Actinomadura luzonensis: one gene and its partner. The protein of the gene in region 2 interacts with the protein of the main gene of each other region in a pairwise test. Links are inferred from orthologs where the notes say so. Each region holds a gene or a part of one and is shown on either strand. Other genes may lie near its edges.

Region 1 (3,680 bases), 2.5 Mb from region 2 along the record:
GCCGACCACGAGCGAGACGTCGAACGACGTCCCGCCCATGTCCACGCAGATCACGTTGTCCCGGCTCGGGCCGCCCGCGCGGGACAGGAGCCGGGCCGCGGCGACGCCGCCCATCGTGCCGCCCACCGGCCCGGACAGCAGCGTCTGCAGCGGCCGGCGCATCGCGTGCGCGGCGTTGACCAGCCCGCCGGAGGACTGCATCACGTGCACCGGCACCGTGAGCCCCCGCTCGGCGAAGCGCCGCCCGATCCTGGCCAGGTAGCGCCGCACGACCGGCCCGGTGTACGCCTCCAGCACCGCCGAGGAGGTCCGCTCGTACTCCCGCCACTCCCGCGCCACCTCGTGGGAGAGCACCACGAGCACGTCCTCGCCCAGCTCCGCCCGCAGGATCTCGCCGGCCCGCAGCTCGTGGACGGGGTCGGCGTAGGAGAACAGCAGGCACACCGCCACCGCGTCGAAGCCCTCCTCGCGGGCGCGGCGCGCGGCCCGGCGCACCGCCTCCTCTTCAAGGGGGACGAGCTCGCGGCCCCGGTGGTCGAGCCGGCCGCCGGCCTCCATGACGTCCCCGGGCGGCACGAGCGGCGCGGGCTTGCGGTAGCGCAGGTCGAACATGCGGTCCCGGTTGCCGCGGGCGATCCGGTACACGTCCCCGGCGCCCGCGCCGGCCAGCAGCAGCACCCGGCCGCCCTTGCGCTCCAGCAGGGCGTTGAGGCCCTGCGTGGTGCCGTGCACGAAGAACGAGATGGCCCCGGGGTCCTCCACGACCCGGCCGAGCGCGGCGAAGACGCCCTCGGTGAGGTCCTCCGGCGTGGTGGGCGCCTTCGAGGCGGTGACCGCCCCGGTCCGCTCGTCGTAGCAGACGACGTCGGTGAAGGTGCCGCCGATGTCCATGGCGACGCGATAACTCATGCGATGAACGTTATGCCGGATTCCACCGGCAGCACACGGGCCGCCGCGCGGTCAGAGGCCGTAGCCGCTCACCGAAGACCGCGGCAACATCGCGGCCACCTCCCGGCTCAGCGCCGGGTCGTCGCCGAAGGCCGCCACGATCGCCGACCGCAGCGCCGCGTGCGCGGGCACGTCGTCCGGTTTGGCCTCCGCCACCTGCGCGACCAGGCCCCGCGACCAGGCGTCGCCGCGGCCGAAGACCCGCTGCAGCAGCCGGGTGCCGAGGGCGACCGGCGTGTCGGCGGCCAGCTCGCTGGTCTTGGCCAGCACGCTCGCGCCGTACGCGCCGATGGCGGCGGTGGCGAAGGGCATGACGTCGTCGGCGACGTCCGTGAACGTTTCCGTGGAGCTTCCCATGAGACCCTCCCCTGAGGTCTTGAAGGAGATGGTAGCTCGCGGCACCCCGGAGGCTAGGGCATACCCTGTCGAATGTGCCTGCCCCGTACCTCACACTCCTGACCACCGTCGAACACGAGACCGAGGTGCGGCGCTCGCGCTTCGTCTGCGCGGTCGCGCCCGCGCGCAGCGTGGAGGAGGCGGCGGCGTTCATCGCGGAGCGGCGGCGCGAGCACGCGGGGGCGAGCCACAACTGCTCGGCCTACGTCATCGGGCAGCGCGTGCAGAAGGGCGACGACGACGGCGAGCCCGGCGGCACCGCCGGCACGCCCATGGTGCAGGCGCTGACCGGCCGCGGCTACAACGACGTGGTGGCGGTGGTGACCCGCTACTTCGGCGGCGTGCTGCTCGGCGCGGGCGGGCTGGTGCGCGCCTACGGCTCGGCCGTCACCGAGACCCTCGACCGGGCCGAGCCGGTGCGGATGGTGCCGGCCAGGCGGGTGCGCGTGGCCGTCGCGCACGACCAGGCCGGCCGGGTGGAGAACGACCTGCGGGCCTCGCGGTACGCGGTCGAGGACGTCGCCTACGCCGACCGGGTCACCTTCAGCGTGGCGGTCGGCGAGGACGAGGTGGCGGCGTTCGCCGACTGGGTGGCGACGCTGACCGCCGGCCGCGCGCGGGTGGAGCCCGGCGAGGACGTGCACGTCCGCGCCTGAGCCCGGCGGCAGGAGCGCGACGCGAGGAGGAGGGCGGGCGCGGCGCGGAGGAGGGCGGGCGCGCTCACCCCTCCAGCGCGTACTGCATGACGCGGAACTTGGCCTGCGCCTCGGCCAGCTCGGCGGCCGGGTCGGAGTCGCCCATGATGCCGCCGCCGGCGAACAGCCGCGCCCGCCGCCCCCTGATCAGCCCGGAGCGCAGCGCGATGCCCCACTCCCCGTCGCCGTGGGCGTCGATCCAGCCCACGGGGCCGGCGTAGCCGGCGCGGTCCATGCCCTCCAGCTCGCGGATGACCTTGATGGCGAGGTCGGTGGGGGTGCCGCCGACGGCCGCGGTGGGGTGCATGGCGGCGACCACGTCGAGCACCGACGCCCCGTCGGCCAGCCGCCCGGTGACGTGGCTGGCCAGGTGCTGGACGTTGGGCAGCACCAGCAGCTCGGGCTCGTCGGGCGTCTTCAGCGCCGAGCACAGCGGCCCGAGCGCGGTGCGGACGGAGGCGATCGCGCACTCGTGCTCGTGCCGGTCCTTGGCGGAGGCGAGCAGCGCCTTGCCGCGCGCGAGGTCGTCGGCCGCGCCGGTGCCGCGCGCGGTGGTGCCGGCCAGCACCAGCGACTCGATCTCCTGCCCCGTGCGCCGGATCAGCAGCTCGGGTGTGGCCCCGACCAGGCCCGCCACCGAGAACGTGTAGCACTCGGGGTAGCGCCGGGCCAGCCGCGCCAGCAGCAGCCGCACGTCGATGGCGCGTTCGGCGGTGGCGACCAGGTCACGGGCGAGCACCACCTTCTCCAGCTCGCCGTCGCGGATGCGGGCCGCGGCGCGGGCCACCACGTGCTCCCACTCGGGCGCGGTGAGGCTGCCGTCGCCGTAGCTGATGCGGCCGGGGTCGAGGACCGGCGTGACGGTCTCCAGCGGCGCGTCGCCGACCGTGGTCAGCCAGGCGCGGCCGCCCCGGCGGGCCAGCACGGCCTGCGGCACGACCAGGACCGAGCCCGGCGCGTCCTCGTCGAAGGTGAAGCTGCCGAAGGCGACGGGCCCGGACCCGGGGACGCGCTCCGCACCGCCCGGCCCGGCCCCGGCCTCGATCTCGGCCCTGCCGAGCACGCCGGCCAGCCACTCGCGGGCCCAGGCGAACCGGCCGGGGCCCGGCGGCACCGCGACGCGGGCGGCCTCCCCCCAGCCGACGATCCCCTCACCGTTCCTGATCCAGGCGTAAGGGGACGACCTGGGCAGGGAGGCCAGCAGGTCGCCGGGATCGCCGACCAGTGTGGTGCGAACCGGCAGCGGGCGGGTTGTTCCGAGCGCGACACTCACTCAAGACATGCTATGCGGGACCTGAACATGTTCGACTCTGACCCCCGTGAATGCCACGTTACGGCAAGCGAACCGGGGAAAAACCGGATGTCGCGGTGGATCGGCCCGCAACCCGGCCAGGCTTCGGCCTGTCAAGCCGCCATATGAAGTCGGTCCCGAAACGGCAGAGCTACCCCGAACATGATGGCCGGGACCCGGCCCGCTCTCTACCTTGATGTCCATGATCGGTCGCCTGGCCCCTGTCCTCGCCGCAGCAGTCGTCCTCACCGGTTCGGGCACGGCCGCCCAGGCCGCCGCCGCCCAGCCGGCCCCCGAGGTGATGGCCGCCCTCGGCGACTCCATCTCCACCGGCTTCAACGCCTGCGGCT
Region 2 (4,046 bases):
GGCAATCGCAGAGATCTTCCGCACGACGACTGCCGCCCACACTCCGTGAGCGGACAGCAGGAGACGCTTTGCCCGTTCCGGGGGCGCGGCCCGGGGCGGGCAAAGCCATGTCCACGGCCGGCGCCTGGCAAGGCCGGAGCAGGCCGGCGGCAGGTGGGCGGCAGGCCGGTGGCAGGCCGGTGGCAGGCCGGTGGCAGGGTCAGAGCGTGCTGCGTACGCGCATGACCTTGCGGCGCAGCCGCACGTGGCGGCTGCCGTCGGGGTGGACGCGGACGCGCGCGAGCTCCCACTGACCGTACTCTGCGTGTTCGGTCAGCAGTTGACGTGCTGCTTCGCGAGTGAGGTCGCGCGGAATGAAGATATCCATGTAGGAGTAGTCGAGCACAACGATTAGTCTCCAGGGTGAGTCAGGGCGCCATGCCGCTCGATGGGCCTTATTCTGCGTGCTTGTGGGTGGACCCGGAAGGTAGTGGGTAGCCCGGGGGAAGGAAATTTCCGCGAGTCGGGTTACCTTTCAGTCTGTGCCGACTCCCGGCAGGGGGATTTGCAAGCGAACAGTGAGGTAGGAAGCAGCGTGCCAGCCAAGAACGGCAGCACCGGCGGAACACGCCTGGTGATCGTCGAGTCGCCCGCCAAGGCGAAGACGATCAAGGATTACCTCGGTGCTGGCTACATGGTCGAGTCCAGCATCGGACACATCCGCGATCTGCCGGAGAAGGCCGAGGACATCCCCGAGAAGTTCAAGGGCGCGCCGTGGGCGCGGCTGGGGGTCAATGTCGAGCACGACTTCGAGCCTCTGTACGTGGTCAATCCTGACAAGAGAGCGCAGGTCAACAAGCTGCGCCAGCTTCTTAAGGACGCCGACGAACTCTACCTCGCGACCGACGAGGACCGTGAGGGCGAGGCGATCGCCTGGCACCTGCGCGAGGTGCTGAAGCCCAAGGTGCCCGTGCACCGCATGGTCTTCCACGAGATCACGCCGCAGGCCATCCGCGACGCGGTCTCCAACCCCCGCGACCTCAACCTGCGCCTGGTCGACGCCCAGGAGACCCGCCGCATCCTCGACCGGCTCTACGGCTACGAGGTCAGCCCCGTGCTGTGGAAGAAGGTCAAGCCGCGGCTGTCCGCCGGGCGGGTGCAGTCGGTGGCGACGCGGCTGGTCGTGGAGCGTGAGCGCGAGCGCATGGCGTTCACCTCTGCCCACTACTGGGACCTTCAGGCGTTGTTCGACACCGGCCGGTCCGAGGAGCGGCCGCGCGACTTCACCGCGACGCTGACCGGCGTCGACGGCAGGCGGGTGGCGCAGGGCCGCGACTTCGCCAGCACCGGGCAGCTCAAGACGGCCGACGTGCTGCACCTGTCGGAGCAGGCGGCGGGCGAGCTGGCCGGGCGGCTGCGCGGGGCGTCGTTCACGGTCAGGTCCGTGGAGCGCAAGCCGTACACGCGCAAGCCGTACGCGCCGTTCCGGACGACCACGTTGCAGCAGGAGGCCAGCCGCAAGCTGGGCTTCTCCGCCAAGTACACGATGCAGGTGGCGCAGCGGCTCTACGAGAACGGCTTCATCACCTACATGCGTACCGACAGCATCACGCTGTCGGAGACGGCGGTCGCGGCCGCGCGGGCCCAGGCCATCCGCCTGTACGGCGCCGAGTACGTGCCCGACAAGCCGCGCGTCTACAGCAGCAAGGTCAAGAACGCCCAGGAGGCCCACGAGGCCATCCGCCCGTCGGGCGAGGAGTTCCGCACGCCCGGCGAGACCGGGCTGAGCGGCGACATGTTCCGGCTGTACGAGCTGATCTGGCAGCGCACGGTCTCGTCCCAGATGAAGGACGCGGTCGGCGAGTCGATCAGCGTCAAGGTCGGCGGCACGTCCGCGACCGGCGAGAACGTCGAGTTCAGCGCCTCCGGCCGGACGATCACCTTCTACGGCTTCCTCAAGGCCTACGTCGAGGGCCACGACGACCCGTCGAGCGACCGCGACGACGCCGAGAAGCGCCTGCCCAACCTCGCCGAGGGCGACGCGCTCAGCGTGACCAGGCTCGACGTGGCCGGCCACGCCACCAAGCCGCCGGCCCGCTACACCGAGGCGTCGCTGGTCAAGGAGCTGGAGGACCGCGAGATCGGGCGGCCCTCGACGTACGCCTCGATCATCGGCACCATCCTCGACCGCGGCTACGTGTTCAAGAAGGGCACGGCGCTGGTGCCGTCGTTCCTGGCGTTCGCCGTGGTCAACCTGCTGGAGCAGCACTTCGGCAACCTCGTCGACTACGACTTCACCGCCGACATGGAGAAGGTGCTCGACGACATCGCCAACGACCGGGCCGAGCGGGTGCCCGAGCTGCAGCGCTTCTACTACGGGGCCGACGGCGACGAGGGCCTGAAGGAGATGGTCACCGACCTCGGCGACATCGACGCCAGGGAGATCAGCTCCTTCCCGATCAAGGGCACGGACATCGTCCTGCGGGTCGGGCGTTACGGCCCGTACCTGGACAGGAACGGCGCGCGGGTCAACGTGCCCGAGGACATGACGCCCGACGAGCTGACCGCGGAGAAGGCCGAGGAGCTGTTCTCGCGCCCGACCGGCGACCGCGAGCTGGGGCGCGACCCGGTGAGCGGGCACGTCATCGTGGCCAAGGACGGGCGCTACGGGCCGTACGTGACCGAGATCCTGCCCGAGCCGGCCGAGGACGAGGCGCCGAAGAAGCGCACCCGCAAGGCCGACGCGCCGAAGCCGCGGACGAGCTCGCTGTTCAAGACCATGTCGCTGGACACCATCACTCTCGACGACGCGCTCAGGCTCCTGTCGATCCCCAGGGTCGTGGGCGAGCTGGAGGGCGAGGAGGTGGTGGCGCACAACGGCAAGTTCGGCCCGTACCTGAAGAAGGGCACCGACTCGCGCTCGCTGGCCGCCGAGGAGGACCTGCTGACCGTCACCATCGACCAGGCCAAGGAGCTGTTCGCGCAGCCCAAGCAGCGCGGGCGGCGGGCCGCGGCGGCGGCGCCGCTGCGCGAGCTGGGCGACGACCCGGTCTCGAAGAAGCCGGTGGTAGTCAAGGAGGGGCGGTTCGGGCCGTACGTGACCGACGGCGAGACCAACGCCTCCCTGCGCAAGGGCGACACCGTCGAGGACATCACCATCGAGCGGGCCGCCGAGCTGCTGGCCGAGCGGCGGGAGCGGGCGCCCGCGCCGAAGAAGACCACGCGCAAGGCGCCGGCGAAGAAGACCACGACGGCGGCCAAGAAGCCCGCTACGGCGGCGAAGAAGCCGGCGGCCAAATCGTAAGTAGCATCACCTATGTGATTGTCCTGGTCTTCGTCGGCTTGATCCTGCTGGCGCACTACTACCTGTGGCACCGGCTGGTGCGCTCGACCACCGCCCCTGGACGGCTCCGCAAGGCGCTGACCTGGGGCGTCGTCGTGCTGATGGCGCTGGTCGTGGCGACGTTCGCGAGCACGCGGGCCGACTTCGGGACCTGGCTGGCCTGGCCCGGCTACCTGTGGCTGGCGATGGTGTTCTACCTGTTCCTGTTCCTCGCGGTGCTGGAGATCCCGCGGGCCGTGGCCGTGGTGCTGCTGCGCAGGGCCGAGCGGCGGGGGGCGCCCGCGCCCGAGCCGGTCGCGGTGCTCGCGGGCACGCCGGCGCCGGACGACGTCCTCGCGGGGGCTCCCAGCGCGGCCGAGGAGCCGGTGCCGCCGCCGGCCGGGGTGAGCAGGCGGCTGTTCCTGGGACGCGCGGGCGCGGCGGTCGCGGGGGTGGGCGCGCTGGCCACGGTCGGGTACGGCGTGTCGAGCGCGCTCGGCGACCCGGTGATCGAGCCGGTGAGGATCCGGCTGCCGAAGCTGGACCCCCGGATGAACGGCCTGCGCTTCGCCGTGGTCAGCGACATCCACCTGGGGCCGCTCACCGGCCGCGCCCACACCGAGCGCATCGTGCGCATGGTCAACGGGCTGGAGGCCGACGTCGTCGCGATCGTCGGCGACCTGGTCGACGGGTCGGTCGCGCGCCTCGGGCCGCTGGCCCGGCCGCTGAGGAGCCTGGAGTCGCG

Evidence for each region. Proteins that work in one complex are often made in the same cells at the same time.
Region 1: the proteins of topA (region 2) and MF672_RS21460 interact in binary tests that used the Escherichia coli proteins (3 or more experiments, as listed by UniProt). The link is inferred for Actinomadura luzonensis from one-to-one orthologs.

What each region holds. Positions count from the first base shown.
Region 1 is NZ_JAKRKC020000001.1:4,480,963-4,484,642, forward strand. What follows is about bases 337-3,189. They hold MF672_RS21460 (YigZ family protein), read left to right. Parts: upstream 337-1,379; coding sequence 1,380-2,000; downstream 2,001-3,189. Other genes in these bases: MF672_RS21450 (hydantoinase/oxoprolinase family protein), read right to left, coding at 337-909; MF672_RS21455 (hypothetical protein), read right to left, coding at 961-1,305; MF672_RS21465 (isochorismate synthase), read right to left, coding at 2,065-3,189. Also shown: more of MF672_RS21450, read right to left, coding at 1-336; more of MF672_RS21465, read right to left, coding at 3,190-3,312; MF672_RS21470 (GDSL-type esterase/lipase family protein), read left to right, coding at 3,533-3,680.
Region 2 is NZ_JAKRKC020000001.1:1,993,773-1,997,818, reverse strand. What follows is about bases 265-3,483. They hold topA (type I DNA topoisomerase), read left to right. Parts: upstream 265-574; coding sequence 575-3,283; downstream 3,284-3,483. Other genes in these bases: MF672_RS09430 (metallophosphoesterase), read left to right, coding at 3,298-3,483; MF672_RS09440 (DUF5703 family protein), read right to left, coding at 265-385. In the rest of the region: more of MF672_RS09440, read right to left, coding at 200-264; more of MF672_RS09430, read left to right, coding at 3,484-4,046. UniProt on the Escherichia coli protein: Releases the supercoiling and torsional tension of DNA, which is introduced during the DNA replication and transcription, by transiently cleaving and rejoining one strand of the DNA duplex.